3 regions of the Pseudomonas sp. B22129 genome follow, and region 3 is predicted to be linked to each of the others. Evidence: predicted binding sites of a transcription regulator. Region 3 holds the regulator's gene; each other region holds the start of a gene.

Region 1 (10,180 bases), 2.7 Mb from region 3:
CTGCAGGGCGAAGGTGTCGACGTCCTCGCGAGTGAAACCTTCCAGCGTCGCGATCAGGTCGGCGCCAATACCCTGCGGCGTGAAATGAGTGTGCAGGTTGGTGTGCGGGTCAAGCACCCAGGCGCCGCCGTCGCTGCCCATGGGCACACGCGACATGGACTCGACGCCGCCGACCACCACCAGGTCTTCAAAGCCGGAACGCACTTTCATCGCGCCGAGGTTCACCGCTTCAAGGCCCGAGGCACAGAAGCGGTTGATCTGTACGCCGGCGACGCTGATGCCCCAGTCCGCCACCAACGCAGCGGTCTTGGCAATGTCAGCGCCCTGGTCGCCCACGGGGGTGACGCAGCCGAGCACGATGTCATCCACCTGGTGCGTATCGAGGTCGCTGCGCTTTGCCAGTGCGGTCAGCAGGCTGGCCACCAGGTTCACCGGTTTGACGCTGTGCAAGGCGCCGTCAGCCTTGCCTTTACCCCGGGGCGTGCGTATCGCATCAAAGATCAAAGCTTGGGTCATGACGTCCTCGAACCGCAGTCGTGTGTGCCCCTACCTTAGGCCCGATTGACACGGTTTCAATGACGGATGCGCTCATCTCTTTTGACCCCCACGCTCGGACGAACGGTAGGCAGCTACGGGAAACACCGGGTTAATCGTTTTAGCTGTCTAGCAGAGGCGTTGGCGCGAAGATGGCGATAGGCCTCATGCCCTTTTAATCAGAATTCCTGATTAGCTGATATGAAATGGATCTAAGCCGCGAAGAACGAGGGCTCTAAGGTTGAATCAGTAAGGAGTTGCTGCCGGGTTTTGCCGGAGCAGCTGTAAGAAAAGTGCAACGTCACATCGCGATACTGAAATTCACGGCACGCATTTGACGCTCAGGAATAACAACAAAAGGCAGTCAGCCATGTTTAAACATTCGAAAGTTCGTCAGGCGGGACTCATTCTTTTCGCCACCACACTGATTCTGATCTTGCCCAATTTAACCAAGGTCATCGGGTGACAAGTCGCCCCCCCGATTCTGTGCACACACAGCTTCAGGACTGCAGCTTTTGGCAGCACCTGCCGGGACATTGCGCATAGCTGTCCTGTTGCAGGGGCTGTCTTTTTGCCTGCAGATTTCCGGTATCGTGGGCATCACCGCCACTTCGAATCGGGCTCTCTCTTGAAATCCACCGTCGCCTTTCTTGCCTTGCTGCTGGCCCTCCCCGCCGGCGCCGCGCAATTGACCATTGAACTCGACCACACCCATAAAACCTGGCAGACCGCCGAGCTGCTCGCACGCCCGGATGTGCAGACGGTGCAGGTCATTGATGACGTTTCCTACAAACGCGCCATGACGTATCGGGCGGTGCCGCTAGCGGCTCTCCTACCCGGCCTGAAGCCGGAAAACCACCTGCAAGCCGTCGCCCTGGATGGTTTTGCCGCAGAACTGAGCGCCGCGCCTTTACTGCAAACCCACGGCGCCCGCGCGTGGTTGGCGGTGGAAGACCCGGCACATCCATGGCCGCCGCTGGCGGAGGGCAAGCCGGGCGCGGGGCCGTTTTATCTGGTGTGGACCGACCCGCAAGCCAGCAATATCAGCCCTGAACAATGGCCGTTCCAGGTGGCGGGGATCAAGCAATTGAAGACCGTGGCCGAGCGGTTTCCGGCCTTGCTGCCCGATCCGAAACTGGCCGCCAATGACCCTATCAATCAAGGCTTTGAGGTGTTCCAGAAAAACTGCCTGGCCTGCCATCGCCTTAATGGTGCCGGTGATGCACAGGTGGGGCCGGACCTGAATGTGCCCTACAACCCGACCGAATATTTCAGCGGGGATTTCCTCAAGCGTTACATCCGCGACCCGCAGAGCTTGAGGCATTGGCCGCAGGCAAAAATGCCGGCGTTTGCCGCCAGTGTGCTGCCGGATGGCGAACTGGATTTGCTGGTGGGGTATTTGAAGCATATGGCGGGGCGTAAGCAGCAACCCTAGGAGCAAACTCCAAAACCAATTGTGGGAGCTGGCTTGCCTGCTCCCACATTTGGCCTGCTTCGTTCTAGAGATTATTGCTGCTGCACTGAAATCACCGGCGTCGGCGCCACAAACACTTTGGCATGCATCTGCTCATGCCCGCCGCCCCGGCGCATGCCGCGTACCGGGCAGGCGTCGAGGTAATCCAGGCCCACAGCCAGTTTCAAATGCCGTTCCGGACGCGACAGCGTATTGGTCACGTCAAAGCTGTACCACGCGTCATCCAGCCAGGCTTCGGCCCAGGCATGGCTGGCCAGGTGCGTGCTGTCCTCCGAGTACAAATACCCCGACACATACCGCGCCGGAATCCCCAGGCTGCGCGCGCACGCCACGAACGCGTGAGTGTGGTCCTGGCACACGCCCGCGCGCCCGGCGAAGGCCTGGGCTGCGCAGGTGTCGACCTCGGTGGCGCCAGGTGTGTAAACCATCGCCTGGTTGAGCGCGTGCATCAAATCGATCAACGCGGTGCGGTCGCGGCGCTGGTGGCAGTGCTGCCCGGCAAAGCCGCGCAAGGCTTCATCGGGCTCGGTCAAACGGGTGCTGCGCAGGAACGGAAAGGCGGATTGGCTCTCGTGTTCAGCCTCACGCGATTCGTCGATATCCACCTGGCCACGGGCGCCGATGATGATGGCGTCATGGGGCTCGTCCAGGGTCAATACGTGCAGGATGTTGCCGAACGGGTCGACTTGCGCACGCACCGGGCGCGGCAAATCAAGCTGCCAACTGAGTACGTGCTGGCGCTCGCTGTCGTGGGGTGTCAGGCGCAGGTACTGAATGCTTGCGCGCACCTGGTCTTCGTAGTGGTAGGTGGTTTCGTGGCTGATGGAGAGTCTCATGCGGCCTCCAGGTAGGAGCTGTAGATGGCGTCGCCCAGCTGGCGCACCAAAGGAATAAAGTCGGTCAGCCAGGCGTGCAGGCCTTCCTCGAGGATTTCATCAATCGCGGTGAAGCGCAGGCGCGCGTCCATCTCGGCGGCCAGGCGCTGGGCCGGTCGGCCGTTGAGGCCCGGCAGGCTGGCGAGGATCTGGTCGATCTCTTCGCTGCAAGCCCTCAAGGAACGCGGAACGTCGGCGCGTAACAGCAACAATTCCGCCACTTGCCGGGCGCCGGGGGCGTCGCGGTAGATTTCGGTGTAAGCCTCGAACGATGACAGCGCGCGCAGCAAGGCGCTCCATTGGTAGTAGGCGTGGGCCGTGCCGTCGGTGACCGCCGCCGCCCGCTCGCCGGCCATTTCGTAGCGTGCATCGAGCAGGCGCAACGTGTTGTCGGCGCGTTCGATGAAGGTGCCCAGGCGAATAAAACGAAACGCATCGTTACGCATAATGGTGCCGTAAGTGGCCCCCCGGAACAGGTGCGAACGCTCCTTGACCCACTCACAAAAGCGGCTCATGCCGTAGCGGCTGAGCCCCTGCTGAGCGATATCGCGAATGTCCAGCCAGGTGGCGTTGATGTTTTCCCACATGTCTGCGGTAATTCGCCCACGCACGGCATGGGCACTGGCCCGCGCAGCGCCGAGGCAGCTGTAGATGCTCGCCGGGTTGGCAGCGTCCAGTGCGAAGAAGTGCAGCAAGCGTTCAGCGTCCAGCTCGCCATGGCGCTCGTGATAATCCTCCAGGGTCCCGGTGATCAGCAGCGGCATGGCCAGTTCGTGCAGGCCGTCGCCGCGCCCGTCCTGGGGCATCAGCGACAGCGAATAGCTGACATCGAGCATGCGCGCGAGGTTTTCCGCGCGCTCAAGGTAGCGCGACATCCAGTACAGATCCGAGGCAGTTCTACTCAACATGGCATCAGTCCTCGACCACCCAAGTGTCTTTGGTGCCGCCGCCCTGGGACGAGTTGACCACCAGCGAGCCTTCACGCAGCGCCACGCGGGTCAAGCCGCCGGGGACCACGCGGGTTTCCTTGCCGGACAACACGAACGGGCGCAGGTCGATGTGGCGCGGCGCGATGCCGTTCTCGACGAACGTCGGGCACGTGGATAAACACAGGGTCGGCTGGGCGATATAGGCGTGTGGCTTGGCTTTGATGCGCTCACGGAAGGCTTCGATTTCCGCCTTGGTGGCCGCCGGCCCTACCAGCATGCCGTAGCCACCGGAGCCTTGGGTTTCCTTGACGACCAGGTCCGGCAGGTTGGCCAGCACATGGGACAGTTCATCGGGCTTACGGCATTGAAACGTAGGAACGTTCTTCAGAATCGGCTCTTCATCCAGGTAAAAACGGATCATCTCAGTGACGAATGGGTAGACCGACTTGTCATCCGCCACCCCGGTACCGATGGCATTGGCCAGCACCACATTGCCGGAACGATAGGCCGCGAGCAGCCCGGGCACGCCGAGCATGGAGTCCGGGTTGAACGCCAGCGGGTCGAGGAACGCGTCGTCGAGGCGGCGGTAGATCACGTCTACAGCCTTGGGGCCGTCGGTGGTGCGCATGAACACATGGTCGTCGCGCACGAACAGGTCGGCGCCTTCCACCAGCTCCACACCCATTTCGCGGGCCAGGAAGGCATGTTCAAAGAAGGCACTGTTGAAGCGCCCGGGGGTGAGCACCACCACGCTGGGGTTATCCAGGGGGCTCGAGCTTTTCAGGGTATCGAGCAAGAGGTTGGGGTAGTGATCGATGGGGGCGATGCGCTGGGCGGCAAACAGTTCGGGGAACAGGCGCATCATCATCTTGCGGTCTTCAAGCATGTAGCTCACGCCGCTGGGGGTACGCAGGTTGTCTTCGAGCACGTAGTAAGTGCCGTCGCCATCGCGTACGAGGTCAACGCCGGTGATGTGCGAATACAGATTGCGGTGCAGGTCCAACCCCTGCATCGCCAACTGATACTGCTCGTTGGCCAGCACCTGCTCGGCAGGAATCACGCCAGCCTTGATGATGCGCTGCTCGTGATACAGGTCGGCGAGAAACATGTTCAGCGCCTTGACCCGCTGAATGCAGCCGCGCTCCACCGTCTGCCACTCGCTCGCCGGAATGCTGCGCGGGATGGTGTCAAACGGTATCAGGCGCTCGGTGCCCTGCTCGTCCCCATACAGGGTGAACGTGATCCCGGCGCGGTGGAACAGTAAATCGGCCTCGCGGCGGCGCTGCGCCAGCAGTTCGGCGGGGGTTTCGGCCAACCAGCGGGCGAACTCGCGATAATGGGGGCGAACCTGCCCTGCCCCGTCGTACATTTCATCGTAATAAGTGCGGGTCATGCCGTACTCCTTGTCACCCAGGCTCAAGCGCTATCGCAAGGCCCGTGCCATCGGCATAAACACTTAAAAATCAATCGGTTGAATAACCACGAACATTTGCTTGCACCGTCCTGGTGCGCAGAATGCACGTCGTCCTGGCCCGCGCTTCATCGCAATGCGGGTTTTGACTATCAACAGCATAGTCAGAGTTGATTTCACTGCCCGGCCGCGCCTGCGGATAATCGCAACCAACTGCTGAACAGGATGCGTCCTACAACTTCAGCGCTCCGCTCTTCCCTTTAGGCCACCCTCTTTGGGTGGCTTTTTTTTGGTGCAGGAAAAAGTGCCGCACGTTCCGGCTACTTTTCCCGCAGCACAAACAAAAACGGCCGACCCTGAGGTCAGCCGATACGCTGCATTACACATACAATCCCGCTACATGGGTAACCCACGCACCTCCTGCTTGACGCCCCATCCTTCGATGATCCCGCCCAGCGGCTCGACCACCGCCCCAAAGTCTTGCTCGAAGTCTCCTATGCCGTCGTAGGTGGCAGACATGATTTTGCTCAATTCCAGATACCAGGCGCCGTCATCGCGCGCACTGACCTGGGCATTCAGGGATTCCCCACGAAACCGGCCCGCAGCCCTGCGCGCACGTTCCTCATCCGGGAAAATGGCGTAAAACTCGATGGGGTGGAAACGCGAGAAGTCGAAGCCGCCTTCTTTCATGCGGCGCAGTACGTTGGTGCTGATGTCTTCTTGATAGGCTGTGCTCATGAAACGTCCTCCTCAAACCGATGGATAGACTTTCCGTGCTTCCCGAAGCCCGCGCCCTACTGGCGCAGGTACTACGGCAATAACAACACCGAGGGAAAACAAGCATGTAGCTGACAAGACCAGACCTTAGCGATTCATTCGCTGATCTCGATTGCAGAGTAGCGCGAAGCTATCACCTCCACCAGAGGGGTTTGGATGGCAGTCAGGGAATGTTCAGGCGGCGGGAGAAATGTCGAGGATTTGAATGCTGTTCTGGTCTTTGAGGATCTTGACCGTAGGCTCGGGTTTGCGGCCCTCCAGGTCATTGAGGTCAAGCTCGGCCGCAACCGGCACCAGCTTGTTGCGAATCATGTGCGCAGCGTCTTCGAGGCTGGGCTTTTGTTCGCAGGTGAACTGCTCCACGGACTTGACGCCGTGATCATCAACGAAGGTAATTTGCCACGTTTGCATCGGTGCCTCCTCGATAAAGCCCATGTGTGGGCTCACATCTATCTGGACCTTGAGGGTTCGCCAAACGTTCCACTCAAGGCCGGAGGCACCGGACCGGCTGCGCTTATTTCTCAGCGTGTTCTTTCAGGGCTTTCAAGGTGTTGAACGGCGCGTCCACCACAAACTTGTTGGCCAGCCACGATGGCACGCTGCCGCCTGGCTCGGTGTGCACTTGATAGGTCACTTCGGTTTCCGTCGGGCTCTTGGGTACCAGCTTCCAGTAGCCATCAACCTGGGCAACGCGCACGTAGCCTTTGACTTCAGGCTGGTAGGTCGGCACTTCCAGCAGTTTGCGGGTCACGGTGCCGTCAGCCGCCTTGGTGGTGGTGATTTCGAGGATGGAGTCGCGGTCGGTCACCGGGAACGGTGCCTTGAACTGGGTATAGGTCCAGCTCTTGTCACCTTCGGTCTTGAGCAGCTTCTGCGATTTGCATTCGTGGATCCAGGAACAGGCACCGGCCACGTCTTCCTGCAGGGCCTGGATCTTGGCGACCGGGGCCTTGATCACCGTCACACCGCGATAAGCCTTGTACTTGGAGCCGGCAATTTCGCTCAAGGACACTTTGATACCGTCTTCGTCCTTGGCAACTTGCCAATCCTCAGCCTGGGCAGTGGCAGCAAACAACACTGTAAAACCGCACAACACAGCCATTCGTTTCAGCGAACCCATTGTTGTATTCCTTATTGTTGAAGTTCCGATAGTAAAGCCCATCAAGCCGCCGTCATTTGCTCCCACCAACCGATCAACCGGATTGCATCGGCCTGGTCGGTGCCGCAAACATCCAGATCTGCCTTGAAGTCACTGCACACCGCTGGGCGTTCCGGTTGGCCGAACAGCAGGCATAGCTGTTCGACCGACAGGTGCAGGCAGCGTTCGCCCGCCGGTTTGCCGTCAGGCATACCCGGCAACGGTGAACTGATGGAGGGGGCAATGCAGCAAGCGCCACAGCCTTCACGGCATTTCATGAACAACAGATCCTCGACGGCTCAATGTGGATGGCCGGGCTAGAGTACGCCCTAAAACATTCGTTTTAAAATGGTCTAACAGGGGTTTTTCGCACAAAACAAAAGTGACTGACCAGTCTGCGACAGATGGTCGGCGGTTCACGTCACCAACACTTGAGGTTTTATTGCTTGAACTCGAAATCCAGCGCCGCACCTTCCACTTCTCGGCGCTCATCGTTACGCAATTGCAGCTTCATCTCATTGCTGAGCAAGCGCCCGTTGATCTGGAAGGCACTGTTATCGGCAGGCTTTTCGGCAAACATCGGCGGCAACAACGGCACGTTCTTGGGTTTTGGCATGGTACCGATAGGCTGCAAGTGCCTGACCATGTCCGAAGGCAGAGACAAATCCAACTGTGCCGGCGACAGTTGGGTCTGGGCCACTTCATGAGCCGATTTGGACTTGCTCGCGGTCGGTGCGCGCTTCTTCACCGTGGCGGCTTTTTTCTTGGCTGCCGGGGCTTTTTTGGCAGGAGCCGGTTTCTTTGCGGGGGGCTTTTGCTGGGTGCTGGCTGAAGGTTGGCTGTCCGCCACAGGGGGCGCCGCCAGCACAGTGCCGACGTTACACAGGCTTAACAAGCCAATCACCACAGCAGCGCGAACAATAGAGGTCATTTTGCCTACAGCATTAACGGCAGAAGGCCATATGCTCGCTTGTTGAGCGCTGCATGACAAGCCTGATGATCAGCAGGCTATCGATGCTGTCCCCGATACTTGCCTCAGCTGCACCTCAGAAGCCCCCGGCTGCGGTCTCCAGGCATAGTTGGCTGGCCAGCATCCCCAGCGTCATCAGCGCGCGCTCTGCCTCACGGTTCCACGGCGTACCGCAGTTGAGGCGAATACAGTGGTTGAACTGTTCCGTATTGCTGAAGATGACGCCCGGCGCAATGCTGATGCCCTGTTGCAGGGCACGCACGTGCAGTTCCTGGGTATTGACCCGCCCGGGCAAACTGACCCACAGGATGAAGCCGCCGGTCGGGCGGGTCATCTGCGTGCCCTCGGGGAAATACTGCTGCACCGCCAACTGAAAGGCGCTGAGGTTCTTGCGATATTCCTGGCGGATGTAGCGAAGGTGCCGGTCGTAACCACCGTTCTCCAGATAGGCCGAGACACCCATCTGGGTCACGCTGCACGCAGAGTGGGTGCTGAACATCTGCAAACGCTGGATATCCTGCTGGTACTTGCCGGCAATCATCCAGCCAATGCGCACACCGGGGGACAAGGTTTTGGAGAAACTTGAACAGTAGATCACCCGGTCCAGGCGGTCGTAGGCTTTCAAGGCTTTGGTGCGGCCAAGCTCGAACATCAACTCGCCGTAAATATCGTCCTCGACGATCTGGATATCAAAATCCGAGGCCAGGCGCAGCAACTGTTTCTGTCGCTCTTCGGGCATGGTCGCGCCAAGGGGGTTGCTCAGGCGCGTAGTCAGCACCAGGGCTTTGATCGACCACTGGTTTGCCGCCAATTGCAGGGCCTCAAGGCTCATGCCGGTGGCCGGGTCGCTGGGGATCTCAATGACTTTAAGGCCGAGCAGGTCGGCCAGTTGCAGCAAACCGTAGTAAGTCGGAGACTCGGCAGCGATCAGGTCACCAGGGCGGGTGAGCACGCGCAACGACATCTGCAACGCATCCACACAGCCGTGGGTGATCACCACTTCGGAGGGGTCGACCACCACGCCGGCATCGCGCATGCGGATCGCCACCTGGCGGCGCAGCGGTTCAAACCCGGGGCTGAACATGTAACTGAATGCCCGTGGGCTCTGGAAACGTGTGACCTTGGCCAGTTGCTGGTGCAACGCGCGCACGGGCAAGTAGTCAACGCTGGGCACAGCGGCGCCCAACGGAAACACACCTTCGCGGCGCGACTCGACCAATACTTGCTGGATGATGCTGCTGCGGGTGACCAACCCCGGGCGTTCGACCCGTGCGATGTCCGGCGTCGGTGCGGTGAGTGCCGGCGTCTGGTGCACGTAGTAGCCCGACTGCGGCCGCGCCCGGATCAGCCCCTGGTCTTCCAGGTTGGCATAGGCTTGCAACACCGTCGCGTGGCTGACGTTGAGCTGGGAGCTCATTTTGCGCACCGAAGGCACACGCTCGCCGGGCTGATAGACACCGCGCCGGATATCCTCAGCCAGTTGCTGGGCGATACGTTGGTAAAGCAACAGATTGGTCATGACGCAGCACTCGATTTCACGGGTATTTTATTTTTGTGTGAAACATACCGGCACAGTTTAGAAGTGTACGGGGACAGTTGCGAGAATAGTCGAGCGCGGACGGGAGTGACAGTAAAAACTGTAAGGGTGTGGACATGAAAAACCCGATCAGTGATCGGGTTTGCTTTGGGTGGGAGCTGTGTGGGGTGCCTACCGGGCAGCGCCCAATTGGCCTTTTTCGTCGGAGAAAACGATTTCCACCCGACGGTTCTGCGCCCTGCCCCGCTCGGAGGCATTGGCCTCCACGGGATACTGGTCGCCGTAACCTTCAACCTGGATACGCTTTTCATCAATACCCAGGTCCATCAGCACATCGGCCACCGATTGCGCACGGTCACGGGACAGCTTGAGGTTTTCGGGCTCGCCACCGGTATTGTCGGTGTAACCCTCGATGCGCACGACGCGCTTGGGGTTCAGTTGCAGGAATTGCACGATTTTCAGCACAGTGCGGTTGGCCGAGTTTTCCAGCTCCGCTTCGCCTGTGTCGAACAGCATATCGCCCAAGGTGAGAACC
Region 2 (10,180 bases), 1.3 Mb from region 3:
GGCAACTCGTCTACCGAAACAGCGGCCTTGGCTTTGCCTTTGGCTGCTTTGGCAGGTGCGTCATCGCCGCCGTCATCGCCCTCGTCAGCAACGTCTTCGACGGCCGCTTCAAGACCTTCCTCGGTCTCGTCGTCGTCACCTACTTCGAGTTCGTCGTTTTCCAGATCATCGTCGCTCATGTTCTACCTCATGACTTGCGAAAAGCAGATTAGTTATAGCCCAGCTTCACCCCCTGTCGAGGGCGCCGGAAAAAAATCAACATCCACTGGTTAACCAGTGGCTTATGCCTCATCACCATGCAACGTGGCGAGGACTTTACGAGCACCGCCATGATCACGGTGCTCGCCCAGATAAACACCTTGCCAGGTTCCTATCGCCAAGCGGCCGGCCTTGACCGGCAAACTCAGCTGGCAGCCCAGGAGACTGGCCTTGAAGTGCGCCGGCAGATCATCCGGACCTTCGTCGTCATGTTCGAACCCTGCACGCCCTTGCGGCACCAGCGAGTTGAAAAAACGCTCGAAGTCACGGCGAACCGCCGGGTCGGCATTCTCGTTGACCGTCAACGAGGCCGAAGTGTGCTGCAGCCACAGATGCAACAGGCCCACGCGACACGCCTTCAGTTCAGGCAGGCCGGCGAGCAACTCATCCGTCACCAAATGAAAGCCCCGGGGCTTGGCCCGCAGGGTTATCAGGGTCTGTTGCCACATACAGTTCTCCGCCCATCGGCGCGCATTCTAGCGCGCTCTGGGAAAAAACAAAGTGTCGAATACGCCTACATGCCTGTAAGACATCCGCACCCTCAAAAGTGCCGTGTGGATCCCATCACAAAGTCGATAAAAAACCCATACACCTTTAGCCAAAGACAAACGCCAGACAAAAAAATGCCCGGCAAGCCGGGCATCTTTTTTACACGTACTTACAAGTTGTAGCCGCGTTCGTTGTGTTGCGCCAGGTCGAGGCCCACGGCCTCTTCTTCGTCGGTAACCCGCAGGCCCATGACCGCATCCAGCACCTTGAGGATGATGAAGGTCACGATGGCCGTGTAGATCACGGTGAAGCCGACGCCTTTGCACTGGACCCAGACTTGCGCCGCGATGTCAGTAGTGGTGGCGTTGAAGCCGCCCATCGCCGGTGCAGCAAACACGCCGGTCAGGATCGCGCCGAGGATACCGCCGATACCGTGTACGCCGAAGGCGTCCAGGGAGTCGTCGTAGCCCAGTTTGCGTTTCAGAGTGGTCGCACAGAAGAAGCACACCACGCCAGCCGCCAGGCCGATGACCAGGGCGCCCATCGGGCCCACTGTGCCGGCAGCCGGGGTGATTGCCACCAGGCCCGCAACCACACCCGAGGCGATGCCCAGAGCGCTTGGCTTACCGTGGGTGACCCACTCGGCGAACATCCAGCCCAGCGCCGCAGCAGCGGTAGCGATCTGGGTAACCAGCATTGCCATGCCGGCAGTGCCGTTGGCCGCAGCGGCGGAGCCGGCGTTGAAGCCAAACCAGCCAACCCACAGCATCGCCGCGCCGACCAGGGTGTAACCCAGGTTGTGCGGGGCCATCGGGGTGGTCGGGAAGCCTTTGCGCTTGCCGAGTACCAGGCACGCCACCAGGCCAGCCACACCGGCGTTGATGTGCACCACGGTGCCGCCTGCGAAATCCAGCACGCCCCAGTCGCCCAGCAAAGAACCCGGACCGCCCCACACCATGTGAGCAATCGGCGCGTAAACCAGGGTGAACCAGATGCCCATGAAGATCAGCATCGCAGAGAACTTCATACGCTCGGCGAAAGCACCCACGATCAGCGCAGGCGTAATGATGGCAAACGTCATCTGGAAGGTGACGAACACCGACTCAGGGAACAACGCCGCCGGGCCGGTGATGCTGGCCGGGGTCACGCCCGAGAGAAACAGTTTGGACAGGCCACCCACAAACGAGTTGAGGTTGACCACGCCTGCTTCCATACCCGTGGTGTCGAACGCCAGGCTGTAGCCGTACACGAACCACAAGATGGAGATCAGGCCAGTGATGGCGAAGCACTGCATCATCACCGACAGAATGTTTTTGGAGCGAACCATGCCGCCGTAGAACAGCGCCAGGCCCGGAATGGTCATGAACAGTACCAGCGCGGTGGATGTGAGCATCCACGCCGTGTCGCCGGAATTGAGGACTGGAGCGGGGGCTGGGTCCGCCGCCAATGCCAGGGCCGGCATTACGAGGGACAACAGGGCTCCTAGCCCTGCGAATTTACGCAGAGTCATATTGTTTTCTCCTGGGGCGTTGGGGGTTTGGCGGCTTAGATTGCGTCGGTATCGGTTTCGCCGGTACGGATGCGAATAGCCTGTTCCAGATTGACCACGAAGATCTTGCCGTCACCGATCTTGCCGGTGTTGGCCGCCTTGGTTATCGCCTCGATAACCCGGTCAAGATCCTTGTCGTCAATGGCGACATCAATCTTCACCTTTGGCAGGAAATCGACCACGTATTCCGCGCCGCGATACAGCTCGGTGTGACCCTTCTGCCGACCGAAGCCTTTGACCTCAGTAACGGTAATGCCCTGCACGCCGATCTCGGACAACGACTCGCGTACATCGTCCAACTTGAACGGCTTGATGATGGCAGTGACTAGCTTCATGAAAACTCTCTCCCGAATTGGTGGACTTGCCCCAGGAAAACAAACCCGTCTCAAGTCTAAGCGCAGTGCCTGGCTTTGTAACGCGTCGTCGCCTCGGCATTTACCGTTGCGACGCCAGCGAACCACTGGTGACGAAACCTGTACCCCTGATCCGTCGGCGCACTGCATTCGTCACAGCGACTGCATCAGTGCATGGGTCATGATCGTCTAAGCAGAAACCTTGCCAGCTCCGTAAAAATCACTGAAATCAGTCCTTTGCCCACTTATGCCCACCTGCGGGGCTTTTTGGAGGCGCCATTGCGCACTTAAACGGTGCGCGAGCGCCCGGCCCACTGCGCGAAAAGCGTGCGCCCAGGCCTGCGAAAAAGACTATAGACGCTGCGTGATACACTGCCGGCCAACAGTTTTCCGGAATATTTCCCATGCTCGCGCCCAAAGACCTCCTCGACGCCCTGAGCGGCCACGCCTCTCGCTTGTTCAGCGGCGACACCCCGCTGCCCCGCAACGAAATCGAAAGCCAATTCAAGGCATTGCTGCAAAGTGGCTTCAGCAAACTCGACCTGGTGAGCCGGGAGGAATTTGATAGCCAGATGGTGGTGCTGGCGCGCACGCGGGCGCGGCTGGAGAGCCTGGAAGCGAAGGTGGCCGAGCTGGAAGCCAAGTTAACGCCGCCCTCCGCTGAATAAACTCGGACTCTGTGGGAGCTGGCTTGCCTGCAATAGCGGTGGGCCAGGTATCTCAGGGCTAACTGATAGACCGCCATCGCAGGCAAGCCAGCTCCCACCTAAAGCGCTGCGGGCTGCTTTGGATACGTTCTGTAAAACCTCCCCCGCCTCCCCCTTCCCCACCTCGTCTACCCTTGAAAAACCCGCAGGAAGCGGCCTCCCTTTCAAGGAACGAGCATGTCCCTCGCCATCGTCCACAGCCGCGCCCAAATCGGCGTCGAAGCCCCCGCCGTCACCGTCGAAGTGCACATGGCCAATGGGCTGCCATCCCTGACGCTGGTCGGCCTGCCGGAAACCGCCGTGAAGGAAAGCAAGGACCGCGTGCGCAGCGCCATCCTCAACTGCGCGCTGCAATACCCTGCGCGGCGCATTACCCTCAACCTCGCGCCCGCCGACCTGCCCAAGGACGGCGGGCGTTTTGATTTGGCGATTGCCCTGGGGATTCTGGCAGCCAGTGTGCAAGTGCCGTCATTGATGCTCGACGACGTGGAATGCTTGGGGGAATTGGCGTTGTCCGGCGAGGTGCGTGCGGTGAAAGGCGTGTTGCCGGCAGCACTGGCGGCACGCAAGGCCGGGCGCACCGTGATAGTGCCGCGGGCGAATGCCGAGGAAGCGTGCCTGGCGTCAGGGTTGAAAGTGATTGCTGTGGACCACCTGCTGCAGGTGGTCGCGCACCTGAATGGGCAGGTGCCGATTGAGCCCTACAAGTCCGACGGCTTGCTGTACTTGAACAAACCCTACCCGGACTTGAGTGAGGTGCAAGGCCAATTGGCGGCCAAACGCGCTTTGCTGATTGCCGCAGCAGGCGCGCATAACCTGCTGTTCAGCGGGCCACCCGGCACAGGCAAGACATTACTCGCCAGCCGCCTTCCCGGCCTGCTGCCACCACTGAGTGAGCAGGAAGCCCTGGAGGTCGCTGCGATTCAGTCAGTTGTCAGCCTCGCACCCTTGAGCCACTGGCCGCACAGGCCTTTTCGCCAGCCGCACCATTCTGCGTCAGGGCCCGCATTGGTAGGCGGTGGGTCGAAGCCGCAGCCTGGAGAAATCACCCTCGCCCATCACGGCGTGCTGTTTCTGGATGAACTGCCCGAGTTTGATCGCAAGGTGCTGGAAGTACTGCGCGAGCCATTGGAGTCGGGGCATATCGTGATTTCCCGCGCCCGTGACCGCGTGAGTTTCCCGGCCCGTTTCCAACTGGTGGCGGCCATGAACCCCTGCCCCTGCGGCTATATGAGCGAACCCAGCGGGCGTTGCCGTTGCACGCCGGAGCAAATTCAGCGCTACCGCAACAAGCTCTCCGGGCCGTTGCTGGACCGGATCGACTTGCACCTCACCGTCGCCCGGGAAACCACCGCGCTCAATCCGACCCAACAGCCCGGCGACAGCACGGCAAAAGCCTCAGCAGAAGTCGCCGAAGCCCGGGAGCGCCAACAAAAGCGCCAGGGCTGTGCCAATGCGTTTCTTGATCTGCCGGGATTACGCGCGCACTGCCAGCTGGCGAAAGCCGACGAGGGCTGGCTGGAAAGCGCCTGCGAGCGGCTGACGTTATCGCTGCGCGCGGCCCATCGACTGCTCAAGGTCGCGCGCACCCTGGCTGACCTTGAACAGGTGGAGAACATTGCCCGGCATCATTTGGCCGAGGCGCTGCAATATCGCCCAGCGGCATTGAACTAGCCCTCTGTGCGGCAGCCCTTCGCGGTGAACCCCAGCAGCAACCGCGCCACTTCCATCACCTCATCCAGCGCCGCCTCGGCAGATTCGCTGGAGGGCTTGAGCATCAGGTCATCGGCATACCCCATGGCCACGGCAAAAATCTGCCGGGCGGCGCGCGTTGGCGAATCACAGCGAAATACTTCGGCAACCACGCCTTGCTCAATCACCTCGGCGAGCATGCCTTGCCACTGGGCGTTGATCACCAGATAGGCCTCGGCCATTTGCGGGTCATGCATCGCCTCATCCCAGGCATCCAGCCACAGCGCCCAGCCGGCGTCAGCTGTACACGGCAGGCAATCACGCAGGAACCTCATCAACGCCTCCTGCGGCGGCAAGCCGACCAGCGGCGCGCGGACTTCGTCCAGTTGCTCATTGGCAAACCGCACAAAGGCTTCGCGGCGCAGCTCATTCCAGTCGCTGAAGTAGTGATAGACATGGCTGCGAGACAGCCCGGCATGTTCGGCCAGATCACGGGTGGACACATCGGCGAACCCCTTGCTGCGAAACAGCTCCAGGGCAGCGGCGATGATCTGGTCTTTACGGTCGGTACGCGACATGGGCAATTCCTTCAGGCACCGGTAGATGAGCGGCGCTTGCTTTTTGAGCGGTCGCTCAAGGATACTTGAGCAGTCGCTCAATAATAGCGTCTAACACTCCTTTGGTGCACCCATGTCATCCGTCACACCGCAAATTCTTATCGAAGAAAGCAAGAAAATCGGCCAACAGTCCGCCAGCCAAACCCTCAAGGCGATCGCCAGGGCCTACCCCGGCAAGTTGTTTTGCACGCTGTCGCTGGTTGCGCTGGAGAACGCGCTTCTACTGGCATACCCGCTGTTTGCCGGGTTCGCGGTGGACTCGATTATCCGGGGCGACGCGGGTAGCGCACTGTTTTACGCCGCCGTGGTTCTGGCGTTCTGGGTCGTCGGGGCGGCACGCCGTGCGCTGGACACGCGCACCTTTACGCGCATCTACGCCGACCTCGCGGTGCCGGTAATCCTCAATCAACGCCTGCAAAACCACAGCACTTCGCGCGCGGCGGCGCGGGTGGTGCTGGCGCGGGACTTTGTGGATTTCTTCGAAAAACATGTGCCGATCATCGCCACGGCACTGGTGTCCATCGTCGGCGCGGCCGTGATGCTGCTGGTGATCGAGCCGTGGATCGGCCTCGCCTGCCTGAGCGCCTTGCTGCTGTGCACCACGTTGCTGCCACGCTTTGCGCGGCGCAACCAGCAGTTGCACGAGCGCTTGAACGACCGCCTGGAAAAAGAAATCGGCCTAGTGGAAAAGGTCGGCGCCCAGACCTTGCAGCGTCATTACCAGGTGCTGTCACGCCTGCGCATCTGGCTGTCAGACCGCGAGGCCGCCGCGTTCCTGTTTATCGGTACGCTGGCAGCCCTGCTGTTTGTGGTCGCGATCAGCCAGTTGGCACTGTCGCCCGCCGTGAAAGCCGGCCACGTTTACGCGGTCATGACGTACCTGTGGACCTTCGTCAGCAGCCTCGACGAAGCGCCAGGCATGGTGGATCAACTGGCGCGTCTCAAAGATATCGGCAAGCGCGTGGACCCCGGCCTGGGCGACGCCAAGCCTTAGCGGAAGCGGTCCACTTCATGGCGCAGGCCCGCCGCCAGGGTTTCCAGTTCCTTGGCGGTGATCGCCAGGTTCGAGACCACTTCGCGCTGCTCGCTGTTGGCCAGCGCAATGCTTTGCAGGTTGCTGCTGAGTACGTTCGCCGTGCTGCTCTGCTCCTGCGTGGCGGTGGTAATCGCGGCAAACTGCTGGCCGGCGGAGCGGCTTTGCTCGTCGATGCGCGCCAGGGCCGAGGCCACGTCGGCGTTGCGCGACAGGCCTTCCTGCATCAGCACGTTACCGTGTTCCATGGTGCTGATGGCGTTGCCGGTTTCCTGCTGGATGCTCTGGATCATCACTGAAATTTCATCGGTGGCCTGACGGGTGCGTGATGCCAGGTTGCGCACTTCGTCGGCCACCACGGCAAACCCACGCCCCTGCTCACCGGCGCGGGCAGCCTCGATGGCGGCGTTGAGCGCCAACAGGTTGGTCTGCTCGGCAATCGAGGTGATCACCCCGACAATCCCGCCGATTTCCTGGGAACGCTGACCCAGGGTGTTGATCACTGTAGCCGTGCTGTTCAGCGCAGTGGCGATATGCTCCAGGGACGACGACGCCTCTTGCATCGAGGTGCGGCCGATGCGCGTCTGCTGCGCATTTTCCTGTGCAAGCCGTTCGGTGTTGCCCATGTTGTCGGCGATGTTCAGCGACGTGGCGCTGAACTCTTCCACTGCGCCCGCCATGCTGGTGATCTCGCCGGACTGCTGCTCCATGCCTTCATAGGCGCCCCCGGATAAACCGGACAGCGCCTGCGCGCGGCTGTTGACCTCTTCGGCCGCCTTGCGAATGTGCGAAACCATGGTCGACAGCGCTTCGCCCATCTGGTTGAAGCTGCCCGCCAACTGGCCGATTTCGTCGTGGCTGGACACGTTCAAGCGCGCGCTCAAATCCCCCGCGCCCAAGGCTTCGGCCTGACGCACCAGATCACTCAGGGGCTGCAATTTACTGCGCAGTAGCCAGACCGCTGCGCCCACTGCCAATAACATCGCCAGCACGCTGCCAATCACCAGGCGAATACCGACGGCCCAGGTCACGGCGCGGATTTCCGATTTCGGCATGCTCGCCACCACTGCCCACGGGCCACCTTCAAACGGCACCGAGACGCTGTAGAAATCTTCGTTCTTGTCGCTCCAGAAGCGGCCTTCGCCCGGCTTTTTCGCGAGGTCGAGCATCACCGGAACCGCCTGATCCAGCGCCTGCACGCCCGCCGGTGGCACCAGCCAGTGCTTCTGTTCATCCAGCAACGCCAGGGAGCCGGTCTGGCCGATACGGAAGCGCTTGAGGTTATCGAACTGGGCCTTCTGCTCGTCGGTGTAATCAAAACCGATAAACAACACGGCAATGACTTTGCCGCCGGCATCGCGCACCGGGCTGTATTGGGTCATGTAGGAACGGTCGAACAATACCGCGCGGCCCACATAACTCTGGCCGGCCAGCAAGCGCTGGTAGGCCGGGTGCTGGTGGTCGAGCACGGTGCCGATAGCGCGGTTGCCGTCTTGCTTGGTCAGCGAGGTGCTGATGCGGATGAAATCTTCGCCGCTGCGCACGAACACCGTGGCCACGCCGCCGGACATTTGCTTGAACTCGTCCACTTCATCGAAGTTGTTGTTCAGCACCTGCTCGCCCAGGTAAAGGCTCGGGGTCTGTACACCGGCCACGGTCACTGGCTGGTCCGCGTGCACGCTCAAGCCGGCGCCGAAGCGCTTTTCAAACAGCCCGCTCAAACGCTGGGTACTTTCGCGCAAGGTGCTGTGGAAGGTGTTGAGTTGGTCGGCGAGCAGGCGTGCTTCGCTGGCCAGGTGCTCCTCGCGGGTGTCGAGGTTGGCGGAGTCGAGAGAACGCAGGGCGAAGACAGTGCTGCCGCTGATGACGACAGCCAGAATCACGGCCAAGGCAAGGCCTAACTGGGACGCGATCCGAGCGCGAGGTTGAGACATAGAAGCTCCTGGCCGAGGCCAGGATCATCCTGATCTCTTAGCGTTGCTCGGCAAATTATCGGGTTGGAAACGTTGAAACGCGGGGGGTTCCAACACACCTTCTTCGGCGGGCACGGCCAATACTTGAGCGATTCACAGGGGTATCGCGCAAACGATTGCACGAGCGATCAATCCAGGCGTTCAACCCGAGGCAGTTCCATGGCGTTGACTTCACCCTGAAGAAACTCCGCCAGGCGGCGCAAGCGCTCGCCGCCGGGGCGGGTTTTCGGCCACACCAGGTAGTAGTTTTCCCGGCTCGCCACTGCCGTCGGCCAAGGCAGGCTCAACCGCCCCTGGGCGACGTCTTCGGCCACCATCAGCAGGTCCCCCATCGACACACCATACCCCCGCGCGGCGGCGATCATGCCCAACTCCAGCGTGTCGAACACCTGCCCGCCCTTGAGGGAAACCTGGGACGACAGCCCCATGCGCTCCAGCCAGTTGCGCCAGTCGCGGCGGTCGGGCGTGGGGTGCAGCAGCTCGGCAGCCGCCAGACGGTTCACGTCCCACGGGCCATCATTGAGCAGGTTCGGCGCGCCCACCGGAATCAGCAGCTCGGGGAATAGGTAGCACGCCTCCCAATCTGCCGGAAAATGCCCGTAGCTCAACAGCACCGCGCAGTCGAAAGGTTCCTGGTTGAAGTCGACTTCATCCACGCTCATCCACGCGCTGGTCAGTTGCACCTCATTACCCGGCTGCAAGGCGCGGAAGCGGCTGATCCGCGCCAGCAGCCAGCGCATGGTCAGGGTGGACGGTGCCTTCATGCGCAAGATGTCGTCTTCGGCATTCAGGGTATGACAGGCGCGTTCCAACGCCGCGAAACCTTCGCGCACGCCGGGCAATAGCAGACGCGCCGCTTCAGTGAGTTGCAGGCTGCGCCCGCTGCGCTGGAACAGGCGGCAGGCAAAATGTTCTTCAAGGGTGCGGATATGCCGGCTGACGGCACTTTGAGTGATCGACAACTCGTCCGCCGCCCGAGTGAATGAGTTGTGGCGGGAGGCTGCCTCAAAGGCGCGCAGGGCATAAAGCGGGGGAAGACGACGGGTCATAAGGAAAGATCCTACAGCGCAATGCCTCACCCTACCAGAATCGCTATACATGAGTTTTAGTCATGCGGATGATCGCTTTTATCCTTTTGTGGAAGGCGCCCGAAGCGCCGAGAATCAACCCTCCCTCAACCCTCTGACTTTCCGAGCGTGATGATCATGCAACATCCGGCACGTACCGAACTCTGGGCCATTCTGCGGCTGTCGGGGCCGTTGATTGCCTCACAGTTGGCGCACATGCTGATGGTGCTGACTGACACCCTGATGATGGCTCGTCTGAGCCCCGAGGCCTTGGCCGGCGGCGGGCTGGGCGCAGCGAGCTATTCGTTTGTGGCGATTTTCTGCATCGGGGTGATTGCGGCGGTGGGCACCCTTGTGGCCATCCGCCACGGCGCGGGCGATATCGAAGGCGCAACCCGCCTGACCCAGGCCGGGCTTTGGCTGGCGTGGTTGATGGCGCTGG
Region 3 (10,180 bases):
ACCGCGGCACCGAATTTCCGTGGCACGTCACCAGCCAGCGTGGCGAAGTCAACCCGGACGGTACCCAAGTGGAACTGATCGACTCGGTACGCGTTGCGCGTACCGATGAAAAGAACCGTGACACTATTATTACCAGCAGTCGCATGACCGTTTTCCCACAACAGCAATATGCGCAGACCGAGCAAGACGTTAGAATCGACGGCGCTGGCGGTGTATCGACTGGCAAGGGAATGAAAGCGTATTTGAAAGAAAGCAGGATACACCTGCTATCGAACGTAAGAGGACAGTATGAGGCTCGTTAAAACCCTCCCTATTTTGCTCGGTCTGGGCGCAGCACTGGGAAGCGTGAGCGCCTGGGCTCTGCCGAACGATAGCCAGCAACCGATCCACATTCAGGCTGACGATGCTCAACTGGATGACAAGCAAGGTGTTGCAACCTACACCGGCGCCGTGATCATCACCCAAGGCTCGATGAAGATCACCGGCAACACCGTGACCCTCACGCGCACGCCGGCGGGTGATATTGACGTCGTGACTTCGGTGGGCAACCTGGCTTACTTCGAACAGAAGCAAGCGGCGGCGGACCCCGCTCCAATGAAGGGCTATGGCAAGACCATCCAGTACCACGCCCAGCAGAATCGCATCATCCTGATCGATCAGGCCAGGGTTGTCAGCAGTGACGGCAACACCACTGACGGTGAAAAGATCACCTATGACACCGTGAAGCAAATCGCCCAGGCCGGCCGTGCCAACGGTTCGAAGATCGGTACTCCGAAGCCGCGCATCGACATGGTTATTCAGCCGAAGCAGAAAGACGGCGCCGCTCCAGCTGCACCCAAACCCGCTGCGAAGAAGACGAATTAATGGCAACCCTGAAAGCCCAGCATCTGGCCAAGGCCTATAAAAGCCGTCAGGTCGTGCGCGACGTCAGCCTGTCGATCGACAGTGGCCAGATCGTCGGCCTGCTCGGCCCTAACGGTGCCGGCAAGACCACGTGCTTCTATATGATTGTCGGGCTGGTCCAGGCCGATCAGGGCCGCGTCCTGATCGACGACCTGGATGTCAGCCACCAACCCATGCATGGCCGCGCCCGCGCCGGTATCGGTTATCTTCCCCAGGAAGCGTCGATCTTCCGCAAACTGTCGGTGTCCGACAACATCATGGCGATCCTTGAAACCCGCAAGGAACTTGACCGTGACGGCCGCCGCAAAGAGCTGGAAAGCTTGCTGCAGGAATTTCACATCAACCACATTCGCGACAACCTCGGCATGAGCTTGTCCGGTGGTGAGCGTCGTCGTGTGGAAATCGCTCGTGCCCTGGCTACCGCACCGAAGTTCATCCTGCTGGATGAACCGTTTGCCGGCGTCGACCCGATCTCGGTCGGCGACATCAAGCAGATCATCCATCACCTCAAGGCCAAGGGCATCGGTGTGTTGATCACCGACCACAACGTCCGTGAGACCCTCGATATCTGTGAAACCGCTTATATCGTCAACGATGGCCAGCTGATTGCCGAAGGCGATTCCGCCACCATCCTGGCTAACGAACTGGTCAAGGAAGTGTACCTGGGCCACGAGTTCCGCCTGTAAGCACTGCGGTGTCTGGCCATTCGCCAAGGCGCGCGGGAGTCAATAAAAACCTCGGTTTTTTTATTGTTACCGCGCTCTAGGCAAAGCACCCGATATCAGGCATATAATTTGCTTATGTTTGGCGCTCACGCGCCCTGTCGTGGATGGCGCATTGCGCCGGCGAATAAGGTGTTAAGCCCCTGCCATGAAACCATCGCTAGTCCTGAGAATGGGCCAGCAGCTGACGATGACACCGCAGCTGCAACAGGCCATCCGCCTGCTCCAATTGTCGACCCTGGACCTGCAACAGGAGATCCAGGAGGCCCTGGAGTCCAATCCGATGCTCGAACGCCAGGAAGAAGGCGACGACTTCGATAATGCAGACCCGCTGGCCGACAACATCGAGCAAAAACCCAACTCTGACGTGCAAGAGCCCTCCTACCAGGAAACCGCCCCAACGGTGGATAACCTCGAGGAAGGTGAATGGAACGAACGCATCCCCAATGAGCTTCCCGTGGACACCGCCTGGGAAGATGTTTACCAGACCAGCGCCAGCAGCCTGCCCAGCAATGATGATGACGAGTGGGATTTCACCACCCGCACCTCCGCCGGCGAGAGCCTGCAAAGCCATTTGCTGTGGCAGCTGAACCTGGCACCCATGTCGGACACTGATCGCCTGATCGGCGTCACCTTGATCGACTGCATCAATAACCAGGGTTACCTGGACGAAACCCTCGAAGAGATTCTTGAGGCATTCGATCCAGAACTGGATATCGAACTGGACGAAATCGAGGCCGTCCTGCACCGCATCCAGCAATTCGAGCCCGCCGGCATTGGCGCCCGCACCCTCAGCGAATGCCTATTGCTGCAATTGCGCCAACTGCCCGCCAAAACGCCGTGGCTCATCGAAGCACAGCGCCTGGTCACCGACTACATCGACTTGCTGGGCAGCCGCGACTATAGCCAATTGATGCGCCGCATGAAGCTCAAGGAAGATGACCTGCGCCAGGTGATCGAGCTGGTGCAAAGCCTGAACCCGCGCCCAGGCTCGCAGATCGAGTCCAGCGAAGCCGAATATGTCGTTCCTGATGTGATCGTGCGCAAAGACAACGAGCGCTGGCTGGTGGAGCTGAACCAGGAGTCGGTGCCACGCCTGCGAGTCAACCCGCAATACGCAGGCTTTGTGCGCCGCGCCGATACCAGCGCCGACAACACCTTCATGCGCAACCAGTTGCAGGAAGCACGCTGGTTCATCAAGAGCCTGCAAAGCCGCAACGAAACCCTGATGAAAGTGGCCACCCAGATCGTCGAGCACCAGCGCGGCTTCCTGGAATATGGCGACGAAGCCATGAAACCGCTGGTTCTGCACGACATCGCCGAAGCCGTCGGCATGCATGAGTCGACGATTTCGCGGGTAACCACACAGAAATTCATGCATACCCCACGGGGTATTTATGAGTTGAAATACTTTTTCTCCAGCCACGTCAGCACCTCCGAAGGCGGCGAATGCTCGTCCACGGCCATCCGCGCGATCATCAAAAAACTGGTTGCCGCGGAAAATCAGAAAAAGCCATTGAGTGACAGTAAGATCGCTGGTTTACTGGAGGCACAAGGCATTCAGGTCGCCCGTCGAACCGTCGCCAAGTACCGCGAGTCCCTCGGGATCGCGCCTTCCAGCGAGCGTAAGCGTTTGATGTGACGGGCGGGCCATAGCGTTCCAGTGGTGGGTATTTCTGCCCACCGCTTTATGCACTGGCAACGAAGGAGAAGCTGTATGCAAGTCAACATCAGTGGACACCATGTAGAAGTCACCCCTCCATTGCGCGAATACGTCGAGCAGAAGCTGAAACGGCTTGAGGGTCATTTTGACAAGATCACCAATGTGCAAGTCATCATGAAGGTCGATAAACTTCAGCAAAAAATTGAAGCGACCCTACAGATCCCCGGTGGCGAAGTAGTCGCCAATGCCGAGCATGAAGACATGTATGCATCAATCGATGCCTTGACTGACAAGCTTGACCGCCAACTCAAAAAGCATAAGGAAAAGAATCTGCACCTGATGCAAGGTACAGGTCGTTAACTCTCCCCCCATGATCCGACTTGAAACCATCCTGACCCCCGGCCGTTCCCTTGTGAACGTGCCGGGCGGCAGTAAAAAGCGCGCCCTCGAACAAATTGCCAACCTGATCGGCCGTGAAGTGCCCGAACTGGACACGCAAGCTGTGTATGAAGCGCTTATTGCCCGTGAAAAACTCGGTTCTACCGGTTTTGGCAACGGCATAGCCATTCCTCACTGCCGCCTGCAAGGCTGTGAATCCCCGGTGAGCGCCCTGCTCCACTTGGACGCTCCTATCGATTTCGACGCCATCGACGGCGCGCCGGTCGACCTGCTCTTTGTTCTGCTGGTCCCGCAAGCTGCCACCGATGCACACCTGGAACTGCTTCGGCAGATCGCCAGCATGCTCGACCGCAAGGAAGTACGCGACAAACTGCGCAGCGCCAAAAGCAACGAGGCGCTCTATCAGGTTGTACTGGATGAACAAAACGGGCAGTAATCATGCGTTTGATCATCGTCAGCGGCCGTTCCGGCTCGGGTAAAAGCACCGCCCTCAACGTTCTTGAGGACAATGGTTTTTATTGCATCGATAACCTGCCCGCTGGCCTGCTGCCGGAATTGGCAGAGCGTGCACTCATTCATACCGAACTGGCGCAACCTCTGGTCGCCGTCTCGATTGACGCCCGCAACCTGCCCAGCCATCTCTCGCGATTCCCCGAATTGCTCGAAGAGGTGCGCGCCAAGCACATCCACTGCGATGTGCTGTATCTGGACGCAGATGAAGAAACGCTGCTCAAGCGCTTCTCCGAAACCCGCCGCCGCCATCCTCTGAGCAGCCCACATCGCTCTCTGGCCGAAGCCATCGAAGACGAAACCACGCTGCTTGGCCCGATCATTGACCTGGCCGATCTCAAGATCAACACCACCGGGCTGAACCTTTACCAGTTGCGTGACGCCATCAAGCTGCGCCTGCTGAACCAGCCGGAACCCGGCACGGCGTTTCTGGTTGAGTCGTTCGGTTTCAAGCGCGGGATGCCGGTGGATGCTGACCTGGTATTCGACGTGCGTTGCCTGCCCAATCCCTATTGGAAACCGGAGTTGCGCGACCAGTCCGGGCTGGATCAGCCTGTAGCCGATTACCTTGCAGCGCAGCCGGATGTGGAAGAAATGTTCCAGGACATTTCCAGCTACCTGCTCAAATGGCTGCCACGATTCGCCGCGAGCAACCGGGCTTATGTCACCATAGCCATTGGCTGCACCGGTGGCCACCATCGTTCCGTCTACCTGACTGAACGCCTGGGCCAGGTGCTCCAACAAACCCTCAAGAACGTCCAGGTCCGCCACCGCGACCTTTAGCTGAAAGGAACACCCTCGCGATGCCCGCTCTGGAAATTGAAATCATCAACAAGCTGGGCCTGCACGCCCGAGCCTCCGCCAAGTTTGTCGGCGTTGCCGGCCAGTTCCCCTGCCAGATTCGCGCCGGGCGCACGCCGGAATCCATGGTCGATGGCAAAAGCATCATGGCCATGATGATGCTGGCCGCAGGTAAAGGCACCAGGATTCACTTGAAGACGGAAGGCGAGCAGGAAGATGAAGCCATGGCCGCACTGGTGGCGCTGATCAATAACTTCTTTGATGAGGGTGAGTGAACTCACCCTTTAGGGCAGGTGAAGCCGCAATGGCTTCACCCCAACGCAGTATCCATCACCATCATTAAACAAAACCCGATGCACAACCCCAGGCTGGCGAGCTTTTCATGGCCATTGCGGCGTGATTCAGGAATGACTTCATGAGTCACCACCAACAGCATCGCACCCGCGGCCAGCGCCAACCCCAAAGGCAGCAGCACTTCGGCCAGGCTCACGAGCCAAGCGCAAAGCACGGCAAACACTGGTTCGACCAGGCCTGACGCAGCACCAATCAAGAACGCTTTGACCCGCGACATCCCCGCGCCGGCCAACACCAATGCAATCACCAAGCCTTCCGGCACGTCCTGCAAGGCAATGCCCATGGCCAGGCTGTCGGCATCCGGCATTCCACCACCGGCAGAAACGCCGACGGCCATGCCTTCAGGAATGTTGTGGGCGATGATGGCAAATACAAACAGCCAGATGCGCGGCAGGATCACCGGTTTATCCGGCGTGCCCACCAACATTTCCGGGCTGGCGCCGGAGACCTTGCGATCAACCAGATACAAACCGAAAGCCCCAAGCATAATGCCGAAACTGATCAGCCCGCTGGCCCCCCATGGCGAGAGCCCCAGGGTTTCAGCGGCCGCAATACCCGGCACAATCAACGAAAAAGCCGTCGCCGCGAGCATCACACCGGCGCCAAAGCCCAGCAGGGTATCGCTCAACGCCACCGGCATCCGGCGAATCACCAGCACCGGCACCGCACCCAACGCCGTGCCGAGCGCGCAGATCGCCCCGCCCTGCAAGGCACGCAGAATACGTGGCTCAAGGTTCAGCCAGGCCAGCCCGTGAGCCACCAGCAATGCCGTTCCTGCCGATAGCAACAGCGAGCCGAATGCGTAGCGAAACATTCGCCCGCTGCTGATCGCCAGTGTTTCAGTGCCCATAGTCGGCCTTAGATCTTGTTATAGGGGTGGAATATCAGGCCAAGGCGGCCTTGTAGCGGGCGGCAACTTCCGGCCAATTGATGACGCTGTAAAAGGCGTTGATGTATTCCGGACGGCGGTTCTGGTACAGCAGGTAGTAAGCGTGCTCCCAGACATCCAGGCCGAGGATGGGTGTGTTGCCGCTCATCAACGGGCTGTCCTGGTTGCCGCTGCTTTCCACCACCAGGGTCTTCTGCGGGGTGACGCTCAGCCAGGCCCAACCACTGCCAAAACGGGTCAGCGCCGCCTTGGTAAAGGCGTCCTTGAAGCTGTCGTAGCCGCCCAGTTGCTCATCGATGGCCTTGGCCAGTGCGCCCTCGGGTTTGCCGCCACCTTTTGGCGACATTACCGCCCAGAACAAGGAATGGTTGGCATGGCCGCCACCTTGGTTGATCACCGCTGCGCGCAGCTTTTCCGGCAGTTGCTGGACGCTGGACACCAGTTTCTCTACCGGCCACCCGGCAAACTCCGTGCCCTCGACCGCTGCGTTAAGGTTATTGATGTAGGTCTGGTGGTGTTTGGTGTAGTGGATCTCCATGGTTTGCGCATCAATGTGCGGTTCCAGGGCGTCGTAGGCGTAGGGCAATGCAGGCAAGGTGTAGGTCATATCAATGAGCTCCGTAATAAGGACTGTTGCGGACCGACGCATCCGACTGCGCCGCAGTGCCGCCCAGCAAACGATGAGTACGTGGGTACTCGCCGTGATCGCTGATGAAATTCAGTAGTTCGACGTAGGTCTTGCTGCTCTGACGCAACGCCGCTTCACGCAATTGCGAGCTCAGGCGCGAGTCCTGCATGGTTTGCAACAAGCGCTGGTGAATGGCGCAGAGGTATTCCGCGCTCTCCTCGGGCTGGTTCAGACGCAGGTGCAGGTCCGCCAGGTTATGGTGGGAAATGACGCAAGCCGCCACTGCCTCGTCGGCGTCCGCCCAGCGTTCGAATAACACTTGGGCGAGGGCCAGGGCCTGTAGATAAGCTTCGCGAGCATCCACCAACTCGCCCGCCATGAAGCAGCGGTTAGCCCTTTCGATCGTGCGTTTCCAGTGCTCCACGGTGAACCTCCAAAGCAGGGTCGGTGATTACACGCCGCCGGCGGTGAGTTTTTCCGGATCCAGCAGGGTTTCCAGCTGGCTGCGTGACAAATCGGTGTCTTCAAGGGCGACGTCTATTACCGGGCGACCTTGCTTGTAGGCCTTCTTGGCGATTTCAGCGGCTTTTTGGTAACCGATGATCGGGTTCAGTGCCGTGACCAGGATCGGGTTGCGCGACAGCGCTTCCTTGAGCTTGGCCTCATTGACCTTGAAGCTGGCGATGGCCTTGTCGGCCAGCAAACGGCTGGCGTTGGCCAGCAGCTCAAGGCTGCCCAGCAGGTTCTGGGCGATGATCGGCAACATCACGTTCAGTTCGAAATTGCCTGACTGACCGGCGACGGTGATCACCGTGTCATTGCCGATCACCTGCGCGGCAACCATGGCCGTGGCTTCCGGAATCACCGGATTGACCTTGCCCGGCATGATCGAAGAGCCGGGCTGCAGGCCTTCCAGCTCGATTTCACCCAGGCCGGCGAGCGGTCCGGAGTTCATCCAGCGCAAGTCATTGGCAATTTTCATCAGCGAGACAGCAGTGGATTTCAACTGTCCGGAAACCGCCACGGCGGTGTCCTGGGAGCCGATCAACGCGAATAGATTCTTGCCCGGGGTGAATTTCACACCGGTCAGGCTACTGAGTTGTTGGCTGAAACGTGCCGCAAACTCCGGATGTGCATTGATCCCGGTACCGACCGCCGTGCCGCCCTGAGCCAGCGCCTGCAAAGCTGGCAGCAAGTCCTGCAGGTGGCCGATATTGGCTTTGAGCTGCTGCGCCCAGCCGTTGAGCACTTGGCTCATGCGTACCGGCATGGCGTCCATCAGGTGCGTGCGGCCGGTCTTGATGAACGGGTGAACTTCTTTGGCCTTCAGCTCAATGACTTGCACCAGGTGCAACAAGGCAGGCAGCGTTTGCTCGTGCAGGACCAGCGCGGCGCTGACGTGAATCGTGGTTGGAATGATGTCGTTGCTGCTTTGGCCGCAGTTCACATGGTCATTGGGGTTGACCGGCTCGCCCAGCAAGCGAGTGGCCAGGGTGGCAATCACTTCGTTGGCATTCATGTTTGAGCTGGTGCCTGAACCGGTCTGGAAGATGTCCACCGGGAAGTGCTGCATGAAATCGCCTTCAAGCAACCCTTGAGCGGCGTCGACGATGGCCTTGCCCTGCCCTTCGCTGATTTGCTTCAGGTCGACGTTGACCCTGGCAGCGGCAGTTTTCGCCAGGATCAAGGCGCGAATGAACTGCGCCGGCATGCGCTGGTGGCTGATCGGAAAATTGTTCACCGCGCGCTGGGTCTGGGCGCCATACAAGGCTTCGGCAGGCACTTGCAGCTCGCCCATGCTGTCGCGTTCGATACGGGTGTTACTCATCGTTAGATCCTTGCACCAAGTCAGAAACAGAAAGGGAAGGCAGCAATTCGCAGGTCGCCAATTGCCAGGCAAAGGCCTGCCAGCGCTTGAGGCGGCAGGCACAGTGAGAAAGTTGTTCCAGGTCACGCAACGGGCGCCAGGCCTGGTCCAGGCACATGGAGCGCCAGTGCCAGGGCAAGGCGACGTCGCTGGCAGTGTCGACCAGCAGGCGAAATGAAGTTTCAGCGATCGTCCACGGATGGGTCGCGGTGCAACACGCCAGGTATCGGCCCTCATTGAGGTAGTGTTCGATCAGGCGAGGCTCATTGGGATCGAGGCCGCAGCGAATCTGACGACTCATCCAGCGCCAGCTTTCCAGGTACGGATCCTCATGCAGGACAGAACTCATGATCCACACTCACTCGGTAATGATATTTATTATTAAATGATATTGAGAATCAAAACAAGAGTGGCGCATTGAACTGCTTTTGGCGCAGCCAAAAAAAAGCGCGCCATCTGTATGATGGCGCGCCTTTTTTGAAGCGTGACCGGAGGATTAGCTGCCGGCGACGGTCATCCGCTCGATCAACACTGAGCCCGTGCGAATGTTACTGCGCAGCTCCAGATCATTACCTACTGCAACGATCTGCTTGAACATGTCACGCATGTTGCCGGCAATGGTCACTTCCTGGACTGCAAACTGAATTTCACCGTTTTCAACCCAGAAGCCCGCCGCACCACGAGAGTAATCTCCGGTCACCATGTTCAGGCCATGCCCCATCAACTCGGTCACCAGCAAGCCACGGCCCATGCGACGCAACAACGCCGCCTGATCTTCGTCACCATGGGTCACGAACAGGTTATGCACGCCACCGGAGTTGGCAGTACTTGGCAGGCCGAGCTTACGGCCGGCATAAGTGCCCAGCACGTAGGACACCAGTTCGCCCTTCTCGACGAACGGCTTGGCATAGGTCGCCAGGCCATCACCGTCGAACGCCGAACTGCCCATGGCACGCATCAGGTGCGGGCGCTCATCGATGGTCAGCCATTCTGGAAACAGCTTCTGGCCAATCGCCCCCTCCAGGAACGAAGACTTGCGGTACAGGTTGCCGCCGGAAATCGCCCCAAGGAAGCTACCGAACAAACCACCGGCCAGTTCGGCCGAAAACAGTACCGGCACTTCGCACGTCGGTACCGGGCGTGCGCCAAGACGGCTTGCGGCGCGCTGCGCAGCCCGTTGGCCAATGCTGACCGGATCGGCCAGCAATTCACCCTGACGATTCACGTCGTACCAGTAATCGCGCTGCATCTGGCCATTGGCCTCCGCGATCATCACGCAACTCAAGCTGTGGCGAGTTGAGGCATAACCGCCGATAAAACCATGGCTGTTGCCGTAGACGCGGCAACCCTGATGGGTACTCAACGTGGTGCCATCAGCGTTCTTGATACGCGGATCAGCGTCGAACGCCGCCGCTTCGCAGGCCAGCGCCTGCTCAATGGCTTG

What was found. Region 3 encodes sigma-54, which starts transcription at its own class of promoters, with help from an activator protein. Its sites were predicted from a motif close to ANTGGCATNNANNTTGCTNT; they were not measured.
Region 1: the regulator sigma-54 is predicted to act here: its motif matches at 5,238-5,257, upstream of AB4P94_RS14050 (circularly permuted type 2 ATP-grasp protein).
Region 2: the regulator sigma-54 is predicted to act here: its motif matches at 2,840-2,859, upstream of glnK (P-II family nitrogen regulator).

Annotation. Positions count from the first base shown of each region.
Region 1 is NZ_CP162592.1:3,043,601-3,053,780, reverse strand. It holds gene AB4P94_RS14070 (acetyl-CoA C-acetyltransferase) at 1-516, opposite strand, end outside; gene AB4P94_RS14065 (c-type cytochrome) at 1,163-1,969, shown strand; gene AB4P94_RS14060 (transglutaminase N-terminal domain-containing protein) at 2,041-2,844, opposite strand; gene AB4P94_RS14055 (alpha-E domain-containing protein) at 2,841-3,791, opposite strand; gene AB4P94_RS14050 (circularly permuted type 2 ATP-grasp protein) at 3,796-5,205, opposite strand; gene AB4P94_RS14045 (ribonuclease E inhibitor RraB) at 5,620-5,961, opposite strand; gene AB4P94_RS14040 (hypothetical protein) at 6,175-6,411, opposite strand; gene AB4P94_RS14035 (START domain-containing protein) at 6,515-7,120, opposite strand; gene AB4P94_RS14030 (YkgJ family cysteine cluster protein) at 7,162-7,416, opposite strand; gene AB4P94_RS14025 (translation initiation factor 2) at 7,578-8,069, opposite strand; gene AB4P94_RS14020 (PLP-dependent aminotransferase family protein) at 8,185-9,627, opposite strand; gene AB4P94_RS14015 (OmpA family protein) at 9,817-10,180, opposite strand, start outside.
Region 2 is NZ_CP162592.1:1,637,060-1,647,239, reverse strand. It holds gene sutA (transcriptional regulator SutA) at 1-179, opposite strand, end outside; gene AB4P94_RS07400 (secondary thiamine-phosphate synthase enzyme YjbQ) at 282-707, opposite strand; gene AB4P94_RS07395 (ammonium transporter) at 917-2,257, opposite strand; gene glnK (P-II family nitrogen regulator) at 2,293-2,631, opposite strand; gene AB4P94_RS07385 (accessory factor UbiK family protein) at 3,054-3,317, shown strand; gene AB4P94_RS07380 (YifB family Mg chelatase-like AAA ATPase) at 3,534-5,030, shown strand; gene AB4P94_RS07375 (TetR/AcrR family transcriptional regulator) at 5,027-5,626, opposite strand; gene AB4P94_RS07370 (ABC transporter six-transmembrane domain-containing protein) at 5,739-6,659, shown strand; gene AB4P94_RS07365 (methyl-accepting chemotaxis protein) at 6,656-8,632, opposite strand; gene AB4P94_RS07360 (LysR substrate-binding domain-containing protein) at 8,800-9,720, opposite strand; gene AB4P94_RS07355 (NorM family multidrug efflux MATE transporter) at 9,871-10,180, shown strand, end outside.
Region 3 is NZ_CP162592.1:346,308-356,487, forward strand. It holds gene lptC (LPS export ABC transporter periplasmic protein LptC) at 1-302, shown strand, start outside; gene lptA (lipopolysaccharide transport periplasmic protein LptA) at 289-864, shown strand; gene lptB (LPS export ABC transporter ATP-binding protein) at 864-1,589, shown strand; gene AB4P94_RS01610 (RNA polymerase factor sigma-54) at 1,774-3,267, shown strand; gene hpf (ribosome hibernation-promoting factor, HPF/YfiA family) at 3,343-3,648, shown strand; gene ptsN (PTS IIA-like nitrogen regulatory protein PtsN) at 3,659-4,123, shown strand; gene rapZ (RNase adapter RapZ) at 4,126-4,980, shown strand; gene AB4P94_RS01630 (HPr family phosphocarrier protein) at 5,001-5,273, shown strand; gene AB4P94_RS01635 (ZIP family metal transporter) at 5,309-6,202, opposite strand; gene AB4P94_RS01640 (superoxide dismutase) at 6,237-6,848, opposite strand; gene AB4P94_RS01645 (hypothetical protein) at 6,850-7,293, opposite strand; gene AB4P94_RS01650 (class II fumarate hydratase) at 7,321-8,697, opposite strand; gene AB4P94_RS01655 (FagA protein) at 8,690-9,085, opposite strand; gene pmbA (metalloprotease PmbA) at 9,233-10,180, opposite strand, start outside.